DNA from 2 places in the Neobacillus sp. PVCKKU3 genome. Region 2 is predicted to be linked to the other one. Evidence: riboswitches for the same ligand, from Rfam matches in the RefSeq annotation. Region 2 holds a riboswitch; the other holds the start of a gene.
The links. Region 2 has a riboswitch for lysine ahead of ACNQGS_RS06625 (ABC transporter substrate-binding protein). Riboswitches for the same ligand answer to the same signal wherever they lie in the genome.

Region 1: linked by a shared signal. The riboswitch ahead of dapA (4-hydroxy-tetrahydrodipicolinate synthase) and the one ahead of ACNQGS_RS06625 (ABC transporter substrate-binding protein) in region 2 are both predicted to bind lysine.

Annotation. Positions count from the first base shown of each region.
Region 1 covers NZ_JBLVQN010000028.1:20,951-29,108, reverse strand. Annotated here, with positions in the region: gene purU (formyltetrahydrofolate deformylase) at 1-795, opposite strand, end outside; gene ACNQGS_RS18420 (phosphatase PAP2 family protein) at 904-1,572, opposite strand; gene curA (NADPH-dependent curcumin/dihydrocurcumin reductase) at 1,738-2,754, opposite strand; gene ACNQGS_RS18410 (hypothetical protein) at 2,921-3,109, opposite strand; gene ACNQGS_RS18405 (NAD(P)-binding domain-containing protein) at 3,084-3,230, opposite strand; gene ACNQGS_RS18400 (D-2-hydroxyacid dehydrogenase) at 3,253-4,185, opposite strand; gene lipP1 (LipP1 family hormone-sensitive lipase) at 4,284-5,237, opposite strand; lysine riboswitch at 5,466-5,646, shown strand; gene dapA (4-hydroxy-tetrahydrodipicolinate synthase) at 5,758-6,645, shown strand; gene ACNQGS_RS18385 (sulfite exporter TauE/SafE family protein) at 6,844-7,614, shown strand; gene ACNQGS_RS18380 (ATP-binding protein) at 7,649-8,158, opposite strand, start outside.
Region 2 covers NZ_JBLVQN010000007.1:34,890-43,047, reverse strand. Annotated here, with positions in the region: gene ACNQGS_RS06655 (response regulator) at 1-407, opposite strand, end outside; gene ACNQGS_RS06650 (sensor histidine kinase) at 407-1,198, opposite strand; gene ACNQGS_RS06645 (copper resistance CopC/CopD family protein) at 1,382-2,956, shown strand; gene ACNQGS_RS06640 (YcnI family copper-binding membrane protein) at 2,979-3,626, shown strand; gene ACNQGS_RS06635 (amino acid ABC transporter ATP-binding protein) at 3,781-4,503, opposite strand; gene ACNQGS_RS06630 (amino acid ABC transporter permease) at 4,500-5,183, opposite strand; gene ACNQGS_RS06625 (ABC transporter substrate-binding protein) at 5,283-6,077, opposite strand; lysine riboswitch at 6,146-6,330, opposite strand; gene ACNQGS_RS06620 (M20/M25/M40 family metallo-hydrolase) at 6,512-8,158, shown strand, end outside.

The DNA of each region.
Region 1 (8,158 bases), on a different contig from region 2:
TAGGGCCTCAACATTCGAACGGTGGTCAACCCGGGCAATATCCTGCTCGATAATTGGCCCTTCGTCCAAATCATTGGTCACATAATGGGAGGTGGCCCCGATTAATTTTACACCGCGGCCATATGCCCGTTCATACGGCCGGGCCCCAATAAAGGCTGGCAGGAACGAATGGTGGATGTTGATAATTTTATTCGGGTTAGCAGCCACAAAGTTCGGCGTCAAAATTTGCATATAGCGGGCCAGCACTATGACATCAATTTCATGTTCTTTGAGGAGCTGCAATTGCTTGGCTTCAACCTCCGCACGAATGTCCTTATTGGCAGGAATATAGTAGAACTGAATATTCAGTCCTTCGACCACATCCCTAGCCTCTTCATGATTGCTGATGACAAGAGCGATGTCCGTCAATAAATCACCGCTTTGCCATTCCCATAAAAGTTCAAGCAGACAATGCAATTCCTTTGATACAAAAATCGCCGTTCTTTTCACCTCAAAAACCGGTCTAAAGCTCCATTCCATTGAAAACTGCGCAGCGATCTCAATAAATTTCTGTTTCATTTCCTGAGCTTTATCTTTTAAAGAGGGGCATTCAAATTCAATTCTGATGAAAAAACGCCCGCCCTCTGGATTAGTAGAATACTGATTGGACTCAATAATATTTGCATTGTAGGAATATAAAAATTGCGAAATGGCAGCCACAATACCCGGTTGATCCGGACAACTGACTAAAAGCCTGCCGCGATTTTGATTCTTCTTTTGAAATTGTTCTAACTGATCTTTAAAAAACGAACTCATGATAGCTACCTCTACCCTCATTTTAATTATTGTGAATTATTATACAATTTAAAGTAGGGCCTTGTCACCATCTTAATAGAAAAACGGGTGGCGTGCCACCCCGTTTTTTTACGTCTTTTTCAACTGTCTGCCTTTTAATTGCGGCTGCCTTTCTACATACCATTGGAAAAACCAGATTGTTGTTGTCATCCAAAACCCGCTCGCAAAATAGCCGCCAATAATATCACTTGGATAATGAACACCCAAATAGATACGGCTGATGCCAATCATCAAAATCATAATAATACTAAAAATAATCAACAGTGTGCGGCCTGTTCGGGTAGCAATATGTCTCCAAAGCAGGAAGGCAAGTATTCCATATACAGAAAATGCATTCATCGCATGTCCGCTCGGAAAACTATAGCCACCGATTTCTATCAATCGATGGAATTCGGGCCGTGCTCGGTGAAAGATTGATTTTAATATGGAATTGATAATCGGGGTTCCCGCAATCACGGCAATGAATAATATCAATTCCAGCCGATGGTGAAGCACCTTATAGAGAAAGTAAATAATAAGGATGCTGAGAATTACCACTATTTTTGTCGACCCAATAAAGGTGAAAAATTTCATGATGGCTGTTAAGGCAGGTGACTCAAGTCCCTGAACCGAATTTATTATGGTGCTATCAAATTGGACAATCTTATGAGCCTCGATAAGCGTTGCCATCAATGCAAAGGCTGCAAGGGAGATGACACTTATGATGAATGCGCGTGTTAGCTGAAACTTCAAGTTCATTGCTGGTAACCTCACCGATAAAATTTCCTTTATTTTACCCTATTTCTGTTTATATCATAAAGCTTCGGGTAAAATAGGCAACTTGTTTGTTACTTCTAATACCGTTTTATACCCGCTCCGGGCAAAACACAAAAAGTGCCCCAAAAGGGACACTTCTTTTCTTCTTTATTCCTCAGCCACTTTCACCAGCTGTTTACCAATGTTGTCACCGCGGAAAAGTCCTAGGAAGGCATCTACAGTGTTATCAAAGCCTTCGACAATCGTTTCACGGTATTTGATTTTTCCTTCCCTTACCCACTGGGTTAGCTGTGTTAAGCCTTCCTTGTTGTGCTGGGCATAGTCAGAAACAATGAAGCCCTTCATCAAGGAACTGGTTGTCAACAACTGACCAGCCACTCTTGGACCGATAGGCAGCTTATCCGCATTATATTGAGAGATTTGTCCGCAAATGGCGGTTCTGGACTGGAAGTTAATTAAGGACATCACCGCATCGCTTACAGTACCCCCAACATTGTCGAAATAAACATCGACACCGTTAGGGCAGGCTTCCTTCAATGCTTTGCGAAGGTTGTCTGCTGTTTTATAGTTAATCGCAGCATCAAAACCTAGTTCATCTGTTAAATAGGCGCATTTATCGTCTCCGCCTGCAATACCAACGACTCGGCAGCCTTTTAATTTAGCGATTTGACCGACAACTGTTCCAACAGCTCCAGATGCTCCTGAAACGACGACCGTTTCCCCTTCCTTCGGCTCCCCTATGTATAACAATCCAAAATAAGCAGTTAATCCAGGCATTCCGAGCACATGCAGTGCAGTAGTCACAGGTGCCAATTCTGGGTTAAGTCTGCGAAGACCGCTTCCATCAGAAACGTTATACTCAGCCCATTCCATAATGCCATCTACATACTGCCCCACTTCAAACCGAGAATTTTTCGATTCGATTACTTTTCCAACGACCCCGCCTTTAAATGGCTGACCTACTTCATATGGCTTGGCATAAGATTTGGCATCCGACATCCGGCCTCTCATATAAGGGTCAACAGACAAATATAGTGACCGTATTAGCACTTCACCATCCTGAAGTTCAGGAAAATTCACCTCAATAAATTCAAAATTGCTTTCATCTGGCATTCCTACTGGCCGACTAGCCAATAAAATTTTTCTGTTCAAAAGGTTTGTCATCTAACCACTCCCTGTTTTATCTACTCCAAGAAGCAATTCTAGGTGCTTGATTATAATGTTCTACTTTTACGGCCATTCTCCTGCCAGAACACAAAATTAATGCGCGTATACCTTCAATTTATCCTATTTTTCTTACTATTTCGGCAATATCCTTCGCTGCACCCTGTTATTCCAATCCCGCTTTTTCAAGAGCAATTCTAGCAAGTGCAGCCCAATCCTGATTTCCGCGATTTTTGGCCACTGAGGCGAGCAGGCGGTTATGTAATAGACCCGCTAACGGCATCGGTGTCTGGGTCGAGTTTGCTTCCCCCAAAACTAGGTTGCAATCTTTAAGACCAAGCGCCAGCTTCCACAACTGCCTTGGTTTTCTCGGGAGTTCGATTGTAAACCTTCACCTGAAAACCAGCCTTCAATAAATTCATGACCATAGGCTCTCCCATATTTCCAAGGCCAATAAAGCCGATTACTCGTGTCATTTTCGTTCATACTCCTGTTATTCTAATATCCCTTATTGGTATCTACTATATTGTTAAGAGGTTTATTTTCTTCCAAGTTTCTGAGTGTATCCAAAAAACACGCCGCCCCTTCTTCAGGTGTCGTTACCGCTGAAATATGAGGGGTAATCAGTACGCCAGGATGTATCCATAATGGTTGATTTTCCGGCAGCGGCTCCTGTGTAAATACATCCAGGACAGCATAACGGACCTGCCCGTCTTCCAAAGCTTGCAGCAATGATTCTTCATCCACCGATGCTCCCCGCCCTACATTAATAAAACCGGCGTTTGTTACTTTTTGAAAAACTTGACTATTAAAAAAACCAGCCGTTTCTTCCGTCAGCGGCATCGTGTTGATAATCACATCCATTTCCCCTAGGATGGTAAAATGAGATTCAACAGTCATAGCCTCTTTAAAATACTCTTTTTCTTTTCCACTTTGGGAGACGCCGTAAACCTCCACTCCGAAACCAGACAAAAGCTTGGCGACAGCCTGCCCAATTTCACCGGTTCCATAGACCATCACTTTGAGTTCATTTAATAGCTTCGGAGTCCGTTGCCGCCATTTTTTCTGCAGCTGTAATTCCCGAAACTCCTCGTGACATTGTAAGTCTCTTAATATGTAGCTTAAGCAATACTCTCCGATTCTTTGACCAAACGTACAAACTGTCCTTGTTAAAAGTACACGATCGTCCCAGGTCTTTTTATATAAAAAGCGGTCAACTCCCGCACCGAGCGAGTGCACCCATTTTAAATGACTGTAATCGTAATCCGATTTAAGATTAAAAGATACAAGTGCATCCGCCCATTTCAAATTCTCCTGAGTGGCTTCATCCTCCGGAATATAACGGAAATTTTTTTGGACGCCCGCATTTTGGATGTATGCCCGAAGCTCCTTATACATGGGGCTGACAATTAAAATATTTTCGATTTTCACAATAATTCACCTCTTCAACATTAACTCCATTTTAAGGATAATTGGGAAAAAACTCAAAAAAGAAGAGCAAGGCTGTAAATCCCCTGCTCTCTACCTCATTATTTGGAAGCTGCTGGTGCTATTTGATGAACAAATTCCTTCATCAAATCAAAGGACTCCACAGCTACATCCTGGTCCGCAAAAAATTGCAGGAAACCATGGACCATACCCTCAAAGCGTTTAGCGGTTACTGGAACGCCCGCATCACGTAACCGCTTTGCATACATTTCCCCCTCATCTCGCAGCACATCATACTCCGCCGTTAAAACCAGCGCCGACGGCAGACCGCTTAGATCCTCTGCTTTGATTGGTGATGCATATGGATGCTTTCGGTCCTCTTCTTTTTCAAGATATAAATCCCAGAAAAGTCTCATATGAGTGTTTGTTACCCCATACCCATCGGCATTTTCCGAATAGGATGGGTAGATGGAGGAACCATCTAATGGATGGAAATCGATAACGGGATACATTAAGATTTGTTTAGCGATTTTCGGCCCCTGCAGGTCTCGCGCCATTAAAGTCACCGCAGCCGATAAAGCTCCTCCGGCACTGTCGCCGCCGACAATAATATTATTTGGAATGCCATTTAACTCAGACGCATGCTCAGCAGCCCATATTACCGCTGCATAACAATCCTCAGGGGCTGCTGGGAATGGATGTTCAGGCGCTAATCGATAATCAACCGAAATAACTTTTGCACCGGTGTGAATGGTTAATAATCGGCCCAGCACATCATAGCTTTCTACATCACCAACGACAAATCCGCCGCCATGGAAAAAAAGGAACAACGGAAACGGACCTTCACCGGCTGGCGTATAGATACGAATAGGTACTTCCTGCCCTTTAGACCCATCAATGGTACGATTTTCAATGGATTGTACCTGTGGTCTTTCGTTTTCCGGCGGCAGAAATGCTAAAGCCGCCCCTCGATAATTGATTAGATCATCCGTTGTGTTGAGCTCTCCTAATGGGTTTCCAGCTAGAAATTGCTCTACATATGGTCTAAATGTCATCCAAAAACTCCTCTCGTATTTTAAAAGATTATGAGGAGAAATCGCATCGTTGCTATCTTCCGTCAAGTTTACCAGTGATTTCCTTTACTTATATATGATGATACCCAGTTTCTATATAACTATCAGTAAATATACGATTTTAGTATTTTTTATAAAAACCCCTTGAACAAATAGGAATATTCTGTTATATTAATTTTAATTACATACTTCTTACTTCATACCTTATGAAGTGAGGATAGAGGCGCAAAGACCATCAGTAAACCATCCAAGGGTAATGGGACCCGTTGACGGTGGCGGAAAGGGGAATTTGCCGAAGCTTCTGAGGATCTCATTGTTCCGGGAGCTGGTTCTGTTATTTAATAAATACAGAATTGTCATATAGGAAACTATATGGAGGGCTATCTCACGCAGGGGAACTTGTAAAATTAACGTTTCTGATGCAGCTGTTGGGCCTTTCCCGCAGCTGCTTTTTGCGTTTGGCCTACCTCTTTTTAAAAATAATTTTAAAAGGGTGAAATTTATGTACTTTGGCCAAGTTTTAACAGCAATGGTGACTCCGTTTGATCAGGATGGCGAAATTGATTTTAATGCGACGAGAGATTTAGTAAATTATTTATTAGCGAATGGTACTGACGGGTTGGTGGTTTGTGGAACAACCGGTGAGTCCCCTACCTTATCAACTGAGGAAAAAGTGGCTTTATTTAAATTTGTGGTTGAAGTTGCGGACGGGAGAGTTCCCGTTATTGCAGGGACTGGCTCAAACAACACAAGAGCCTCAATCAGTCTAACAAAGCTAGCAGAAGAAGTCGGTGTAGACGGCATCATGCTTGTTGCCCCATACTATAATAAACCATCCCAGGAAGGCATGTATCAGCATTTTAAAGCGATTGCTGAATCTACTTCTCTTCCGGTAATGCTTTATAATATTCCAGGACGCAGTGTCGTCAATATATCTGCTGAAACGGTTATCCGCCTTTCTCAGATTCCTAATATTGTAGCGGTTAAGGAAGCTAGCGGCCACTTGGATGACATGGCCGAAATTATTAAACAAACTGCTGATGACTTTTCTTTATACAGCGGTGATGATGGAATGACCTTGCCGGTGCTTTCGATTGGCGGCGTTGGTGTGATTTCCGTTGCATCTCATATTATCGGGAATGAAATGCAAGATATGGTGTCACGCTTTAAAAATGGGGATTTAGCAGGCGCTGCTGCTGCACACCGTGAATTACTGCCAATTATGAAAGCTTTATTTGCAGCACCAAGCCCAGCACCTGTAAAAGCAGCTTTAAATATGAAAGGGATCCATACCGGCGGTCTGCGCTTGCCGTTAATTCCTTTAAACGAAGAGGAAACCAGAACACTTCAGAATGTCCTATTGCAGAATAGCGAACTGGAAGTTATTTAGAGTGATACCCGAAAGCAGGACAAATCGAGCGGGCTCCCGTTCGATTTGTCCTGCTTTTTTTAATTTCTGCTTCCCCCCATCCTCACTGCAAAAATATTTCTTTAATAAATTCAGAAAAGTGTTTACAAAACCTTCTTCAAACTCTATAATTCACATATATTTACTCGGAATTAGTCACAAAAGAAGGAGGCCCCCAACATGAGCATAGGAATTGCCTTAATGGGATTATTAGTTGGGTTATTGGTAGGTTTAACAGGGGTTGGAGGGGCAGCATTGTTAACCCCGGTGCTCATCATGGTCGGAATTCAGCCTTCCATTGCGGTGGGAACGGACCTAGTTTACAACTCCATTACCAAACTGTTTGGAGTCATTCAGCATTGGAGACAGAAAACGATTAACTTTAAACTCATGAAGTATCTTGCAATCGGAAGTGTCCCAAGTGCAACAGGAGCCATTCTCATCCTTCAGGTTTTTGAAAAATATTTCCACAATCAAGAACAAATTATCAAACATGGACTTGGCTATGTCCTTATTTTAGTGGCCACAGCCATTTTAATTAAGACATTTTTTGATAATAAAATCAGGCCGAACCGCTGGCAAATAAGGCCGATTGAGGAAAAACGAACATTAACAATTTTAATCGGTGCCGGTTTCGGCTTTATTGTCGGCCTGACTTCAATTGGATCAGGATCATTATTTGCCCTTGCCATGCTATATCTCTACCGCTTGAAAGGATCTGAGCTAGTTGGCACCGATATAGCCCATGCCTTTTTATTAGTGACTGTTGCCGGACTCCTTCACGCGAATGCCGGAACTGTCAATTATATGCTTGTAGGGAACCTGTTAATCGGGTCAATCCCGGGCGTGTTAGTAGGGAGTACCTTATCTTCAAAAGTACCAACAAAGCCCCTTCGTACGGTCATCTCAGCGGTCATCATTTTTAGCGCGTTAAAACTTATTGGATTATAATAAAAAAGAGCTTAAACGTTTAAGCTCTTTTTTGTTATAATTCAGTTTCTAACTTTAAATGGCTATCCATCTGAACCATTTTATATTCTGTTATAAAGGCAGGTAATGTGATGGTAATGGTCGTTCCGACATTTAAGATACTCTCAATATCAAGCTTTCCGTTCATTGTCTGAATGGTTTTCACCGCGACCATGGAACCTAATCCTGTACCCTTTGTTTTACTGCTGTAGTATGGCTCACCGAAGCGGTTTATTTGCTCTTTGCTCATGCCGACACCGGTATCAACAATTTTAACGGTGACATTATTTTTTTCAAGCGCTGAAACTACATGAAGCTCCCCGCCGTTTGGCATTGCTTCGATTGCATTTTTTATTAAGTTTAAAAAGCATTGGCGAAAATAATTCTTATTCCCTTGAACAGTTCCTTGACCAAGGTTATCTGTAATAATCACGGAACTCATTTTTGCTAAAGGATTCATGATATCAATGACATTGCGGATCTCTTGTTCGACTAGAAGTGGTTCTACTTTTTCAATTGCTGGTTT
Region 2 (8,158 bases):
AGCTTTCCAGCCATACCACGCGTTGCTTCACTCGACCCTTCGACGATGGAGTAAAGATACTGCAGCCAATCATCTGGGTCCATATTCTTCAGGAGGTACCCTTGAGCACCATATTGTATCGCTGTGAATAAATCAGCCACATTATCCGAAACACTTAAAATAATGACCTTTATAAAAGGCAAATTCTCTTTAATCACTTTTGTGGCTTCCAACCCATTTATTAAAGGCATTTCAATATCCATTAAAACGATATCGGGAATAAGTTCCCTGCTTAGTTCAATTGCTTCCGCTCCGTTTTTAGCCTGTCCAATTACTTGAAAAATTTTGTCATCCTCCAGCATGGTGACAATAGCTTCACGCGCATGCGGATGATCATCGGCAATTAACACACGATATGGATGGTCCATTATTTCTTACCTCGCAGCATAATTTTTGTTCCAAGCCCTATTTTTGAAGTAATTTCATATGAGGCACCGAGCTTTTCTGCTCTGCCCTTTAACATCGAAATCCCGTACTGTTTAAGACCGATATTAGTCACTTCAAATCCAACTCCGTTATCTAGAATCTCCAATATCCACTGGTTATCATTGGCATGAAATTTGAAGGATACATTCGAAGCTTCCGAATGCTTTCGGATGTTTGCAAAAGCCTCCTGAATAATGCCAAAAAGCTGTACCTCTTGAGCAGAGGTGAAATAAGCATCCTTTACATCGATGCTGGAATCTATATCAATCCCCGAGACAGTACTCCAGTCTTCCAGCCAATTTTCGATTCTTTTGGAAAAAGAAACATCCTCTGCCGGGTTTATCCTTAGGTTAAAAATGGCCTGTCGCAGCTGGGTGTCAATAGAATTGACAAGAGCTCCTGCTTCGTCAAGCTTTCCTTTTTTTAAATGAACCTTTAATAAAAACAGAGTTTGGGCAATACTGTCATGTAATTCCTTTGCCAACCTTTCTCTTTCTTCATAGATGGCCCGCATTTCCCTTTCAATGGTGATTCGTTTATTTTGTTTTTTCATTAAACGGAAAATCCAAAGGGCGAAAGCATATGAAATAAGAAAAGTTAGGATAGTAATTAAATAATTTCCAGTCTCCATCGATATTTTATGGAGCAGCTCACTATGACGAAAAAATTCAAAACCACCGATTAAAATAGTCGGGATTAGTGCGGTAAGAAACGGAAGAAAACGGTAGGACATTAAAGCTTCTCCTTTATAAACGGCATATCTGTTGATCATACTAACGATACAATACTGTGACGGTTTTATGAACACCTCAGACTGATTTTTTAAAAAATAGCCCCTAAGAGTCATATAAAAAAAAGGCTGAAAATCTTAATTTTATATTAGTAAACTTTTTAATAGTGGAAAAAGGGGGTGATGGTGATTTTAAAAAGATCCCTTCCCTATACCTTATTATTATGGGTGTTGTTGTTACTAGCAACACCACAGGCGGCATTTGCCCATGCTGTTTTGGAAAAGGCTGTACCGGCCCAAGATACCCACTTACAGTCTTCCCCAAAAGAAATTACTCTAGCGTTTAACGAAAGGTTGGAGAATGAATTTTTCGCGCTAAAAGTTTTCGGTGAGAACGGGAAAGAAATCGGCAGAACAAAAGCAAAGCTAAGTGCTGATAAAAAGGAATTGGACTTGAAATTACCAAAACTAGTAGACGGTAATTATACGGTATCCTACCAGGTGATTTCCGCGGACGGCCATCCTGTTAAAGGGTCTTACATATTTTCTGTTGGAGCAGGAGTTACTGGCAAAAGTAAGACTGCCCAGATTCAACAAGAGAATGAAGTATCACCTATAACATCAGCGGGACGGATTTTCTTTTATCTAGCCTTGCTTCTTACAACCGGATGGATTTGGTGGGGAGTATGGCTGAGAAAACAATGGGCGGAATCTGGAGAGTTAAAACGCAGTTATGAAAATAGGGCACTCCTTGCGTTATTGGTCCTTTTGCTTGCCAATATCGGATTTGGTGCCATCTCGGCAGTCGGGTACCTAGACAAATGGAACCTAAGTAACTTAACCGCCATGATGATGGATACAACAGCAGGTCTATCATGGATGATCACGACAATTTTATTGGTTCTTGGATTTTTCATATTGTTCCGTAACCCTTGGATAGATAGTGTCTGGGTATTGCTGATTCTTGCGGCTAAGAGTATCAACGGCCATGCGTTTGCCTTTGAACCAAGGCTCTTAACCGTTTCCTTGGACCTGCTTCATTTGCTGGCAGCAGCCATTTGGGCAGGCGGTTTGCTCTACATTTTGCTCTATTATAAAAAGTTTCAAGAACATGTCCAAAGGTTTTTAGGAGTATTTTCTACGGCGGCCCTTGTCAGTATGGTGGTGTTGATTGGAACAGGATTGATTTCTACATTTATGTATTTGCCAAAAATACAATACCTTTTAGATACACGGTGGGGCACCATGCTATTGGTTAAAACGGTTCTCGTTCTAGTCGTGATCGCTGTTGCCGGGACATTACGTTTTTATCTAAAAAAACAGGCGGAAGGAAATATTCGTAAACTGGTAAAGCTTGATTTTATTCTCATGCTAAGCATTGTATGTATTGTGGGGGTTCTTACCTACCTTAGTCCGATTCCGGAAAATAAGCCGTTATATTGGAATGAAAAAGTGGATGGAATGGATTTTACAACAAACATTTCACCTAAGGTGCCAGGTACCAACTCATTTATGGTGGAGGCGAATTCACATGAGAAAGGGCTTGGGATTAAACGAATAGAGCTTAATCTGATTTACAAAGACAATTCTGATGTCGCTCCGATTCATGTTCCGCTGGAGGTTTACAATCAAGGGAAATATGCCCATTTTATGACTGAGGGCAATTATCTGCCGTTCTCGGGAAACTGGACTGCGGAGGTCCGGATTTTGGATTCTGAGGATAATGAAAAGGTATACCATAAAGATTTTGTTGTTTATTAAAAAATAGATAGGAGAATTTAATATGAAAAAACTTTTAACATCTATGTTATCAATGATTGGGGCCTTATCTCTTTTTGCTGGAATCGCCAGTGCCCATGTTACTGTTCAGCCCAGTGAGACATCACAGGGGAAATATGAAGTATTCACGGTTAAAGTACCTTCAGAAAATGAACAGGTACCAACAACGAAAATTGAAGTGAAAATTCCAGATGATGTCGATGTGACTCGTTTTGAGCCAAAACCGGGCTGGAAATATGACCTTCAAAAGGATACGACGGGCAAAATCACAAGTGTTACTTGGACTACAGAAGGCGAAGGCTTATCACCTACAGAATTTGCAATGTTTAACATGTCCGGAAAAGTTGGCGACAAAGCCGAGAAAATTGTCTGGAAAGCCTACCAAACGTACCAGGATGGAAGTGTCGTAGAATGGGTAGGAGCAGCGGATGCGGACAAGCCTGCTTCAGTCACCGTTGTCCATCCGGCGGTTGCAGGAGATAATGGGCATGGTCATGGTGCTGCCCAAACCGAAAAAAAGGCGGACACTTCAGCTGGCCAAGATCAAAAAACGGAAGATGCAGCTTCATCGAACGTACCGCTCTACCTATCTATTGCAGCACTGATTGTAGGGTTAATTGCTTTAGTGGTTTCTTTTAAAAAGAAATCATAGGCTATCAAGTTTATAAAAAGCCCTTTGTTCGGACATTTCCTTCTGTTATCGAGGAGGTTTTGTCCGAAGTGTCGAAAGAAATAAAGGCTGTCGAGTTTTTCGACAGCCTGTACCTTTTTCTCTTAAAAAAATGAATTATTTCACCGTGATATTCTTATAAAATCTGGTTTAAAAACCTTTGTGTCCGCTCATGCTTTGGATTGGCGAAGATTTCACTTGGATGTCCTTCTTCTATTATATTGCCGTCAGCAAGCATTACGATCCGGCTTGCAACTTCTTTTGCAAAACCCATTTCGTGTGTCACGATGACCATTGTCATTCCTTCACGGGCTAAATCCTTCATTACTTGAAGTACCTCGCCCACAAGCTCAGGGTCCAATGCCGACGTTGGTTCGTCGAATAGCATCACTTTTGGCTCCATTGCCAATGCTCTGGCAATGGCTACACGCTGCTTTTGTCCGCCAGATAATTGGTCAGGGTAGAAGTTGGCTTTATCCTGCAGTCCTACTTTTTTCAGTAGGTCCATTGCTTTGGAGCGGGCCAGATCTTTAGAAACACCCTTTACATGAACAGGGGCCTCAATAATATTTTCTACCACGGTCATGTGCGGGAATAGGTTGAAATGCTGGAATACCATTCCTACTTTTTCCCTTATCTTATTTAGATTTGTTTTTGCAGGATTTATTTTTTCCGTATCGATGATAATGTCTCCGGCTTCTGCTGTCTCTAAAAAGTTTAAGCAGCGGAGAAGGGTGCTTTTCCCTGAACCACTCGCACCGATGAGGACAACAACCTCTTTTTCTTTTACGAGTAAATCTATATTTTTTAAAACGTGAAGTTCCCCGAAAGATTTTGATAGACTTTTAATTTCAATCATGCGGCTGCTGCCTCCTTCGGTCTACTGACATCCAACCTTTTCTCCAATCGGTTTGTAAACCAGGTGAAAATTAACACGATGATCAAATAATAGAGTCCGACAACAAAGTAGGTTTCAAATGGCATATAGTTTTCCCCTTGGACGGTAAGGGCAGTGTTGAATAAGTCTGTTACAGCAATATAGGCAACCAGGGAAGAATCCTTTAAGCTGATAATGAACTGATTCCCCAGCGGCGGGATGGCTCGTTTGAAGGCCTGTGGAAAAATAATTCTGCGCATTGCAAGCGGGTAGGACATCCCTAACGATCTGGCAGCTTCCATTTGACCGCGGTCGATCGATTGGACAGCCCCTCTGAAAATTTCCGCTATATACGCGCCGGTATGGATACTTAATGCAAGCGCACCGGCTGTAAAGCTGTCTAGGGTAAGAATATTAGCGATTCCATAATACAGGAACATGATTTGGACGATTAACGGGGTCCCGCGGATCAGCCCAATATAAATATCTGATATCCAATTAAGAAATTTGATAGAAGAGAGTTTTAAACCGGCAAAGATGATTCCAATGATTAATGCAAATAGTAGAGAAATAATTGTAATGGAAATCGTCATCCATGAGGCTTTCAAGAAGGCAACACCATGCTCACTTAGGATGCCGATTATATTTTGCAAAAAAGTCATGATTTCATTTCAACCTCCTTTGAAAAAACGTAAGCCCCAAGGAATGGAGCTTACGTTATCCAATTTTCCTATTTTTCCATCTTAAAGATGTGCGGGTGATTACTTTTTAAGTAAGTTTTCGTTGAACCATTTTTTGCTAATCTTTTCGTAAGTGCCATCTTTTTGCATGTCGTCAATGGCTTTGTTGATTTTATCAGCAAGTTCTTTGTTTCCCTCTGCTACTGCTACACTAACGCGGTCCTCATTTAGCAGGTCGCCAATCGCCTTGATTTTTAAACCCTTTTCGTTTTTGGCATTCAAACCGACGATTTTATCAGTAATAACGGCATCTAAACGGCCAATTGCCAAGTCCTGAAGAGCATTAACATCGGATGGATATCCTTTTACTTGATCGGATAGTTCAAGGGCCATATCCTTCCAGGTGCTTGCCTGGATGACACCAATTGTTTTTCCCTTTAAATCATCTTTTGAAGTAATAGTGCTGTTGTTATCAGCAACAAAAATTTGGGCGCCTGATAAATAATATGGATTTGTGAAGTCTACTTGCTTATCACGCTCAGGTGTTGCTGTCATACTCCCGATAATCGCATCGTATTTTTTTGCTTTTAATCCTTGGATGATGGTTTCCCATTGGTTTGTTACAGGATTTGCTTTTACACCAATTCTTTTAGCAATCTCATTTCCAATCTCTACGTCAAAACCTGTTAATTTGTCATCCTTCTTAAAGTTTAATGGCGGATATTGCCCGCTCATCGCAAACGACAATGTGCCCTCTTTAATTAGGCCTAAATCTTCACCCTTTGCCTGGTTTGTTTTAGCTGTTTCCTTCGACCCGCATGCTGCTAAAATCACAAGTAATGCAGAAATTACTAATATCATAAGTTTTCTCATGATGCTTCCCCCTTTTTAATATAAAAAGCACCGTCCATGTGACGGTGCCTGACACCCTCATTAAAAGCTTTGAATTAGATAGTTCTCCACAATTCTTAGATGAATTGTGACAGTTCTGCCCCATTTCGAGTACAGCCCCAGCTCTCTGAAAACAGTGATTTCAGAGGCTTCGGCGATTTATCCTTTTTCCTATTTTCATAGATTTCACTGAATCTCTAATAGGATACTTATATAAATCGCGACCTCTACCTCATCTCAAAAGCTTAAAGATGAGGAATTATTATTCATTTCGCAATATTAGTATAAATAAATATTTATACATAGGCAAGTATAATTTTTCTAGAATACTTAATCTATTACAAAAGACTTGACGTAAAATTGTTATTTGGTATACATTTTTCTACAATACTAAAATTTTTAAAAAAGGGGTCAGAATGATGCTGCAATGCCGTGAGGATGTATTGGCATTCACGAATCAGCTCGTGAATATAGAAAGTATCGTGAACACAACGGGTGAAAAAACAATTGCCCATTCTTTATATACATTTATTTCTTCTTTTCCTTATTTTTCAAAAAATCCTTCTTACGTTACGATGCCTCAAACCATTCATGATGAACATGAAAGATATAATGTCTTGGCATTTGTCAAAGGCACAAAAGGGAATAGCAGCCGTACGGTCATTTTGATGGGACACATGGACACGGTTGGCATTGATGACTTTAATCACCTAAAAGAACATGCGTGTTTTCCGGATCAACTAATGGATGCGTTAAAGAGGGAGGAACTGCCTGCGTCGGCGAAAGAGCATTTAGAATCGGGCGACTGGCTGTTTGGCAGAGGCGTGCTCGATATGAAAAGCGGAGTCGCCAGCCATCTTTATCTATTAAAATATTATTCTGAGCATCCCGAAGAGCTTGATGGAAATATTGTCTTATTGGCAGAATGTGATGAAGAGGACAGCTCTCACGGAGTTTTATCTGCCTTAAAGACCCTGAAAAGCTGGAAACAGGAGCATGGTTTTGAATACGTTGCGGCGATCAATTCCGATTTTGTCTCCCCGCGCTTTGCAGGAGATGAGAATCGCTATATCTATATGGGGACAGTGGGCAAGCTTTTACCATCGTTTTTCATTACAGGTGCGGAAACGCATGTAGGCTCATGCTTTGAAGGGCTAGACCCTAACTTTATCGCGGCGGAGCTGACCAAGCAGATTGATTACAATCCTGAGCTTTGCAACGAAGCCTTTGGTGAAATCACGGTTCCGCCTGTTTCTTTAAAACAAACAGACCTGAAACCGTCTTATACCGTTCAGACCGCGTTGGCGGCCTATGTATACTACAATTTCTTCATTCATTCCTGGTCTCCGAAGGATGTCCTGGTGAAATTAAAAGAGCAGGCTCGAATTGCATTTGAAAACGCCTTGAATGCTTTTGATGAAAGATATAAGCAGTTTAGCAGCTTAAGCGGCGAACCATATTTCAAACATCCTTGGCAGCCAAGGGTGTTCACATATGAAGAAATGGAACGACAGTTGGTTATGGAGCACGGTGATACCTTTATCACGCATATGAATCAATTTAAAGAGAGTTTATTAGAGGATAAGGAACTGGATACCCGCATGTTTGCAGCAAGGGTCGTAGAAGAGGCGTGGAACTGGATGAAGGACAAAAATCCTGCCATTATTCTTTTCTATTCATCCCTTTATTCTCCAAGAATCGAGCTGTCAGGCAAGACAGAGCCGGAACAGGCCTTGATCGATGCGTTAAATCAAGCAGTGGAATCGATTCAGCCCGCCTATCCACATCCGATTGTAACGCGGAATTTCTTCCCGTATATCTCTGATATGAGCTTTGTTGCGCTAAGCGATGACGAAGCAGGCATAGAGGCTGTTTCCAATAATAATCCTGGCTGGGGAACAAAGCATTATGTGGAGTACCAAGACATCCGCGACTTAAATGTGCCGGTTATCAATATTGGCCCTTATGGACTAGATGCCCATAAAAAGCTTGAAAGAATGGAAATGACCTATTCACTTGAAGTGGTGCCGAACCTGACTAATCTTGTTATCCGAAATTTATTAAAA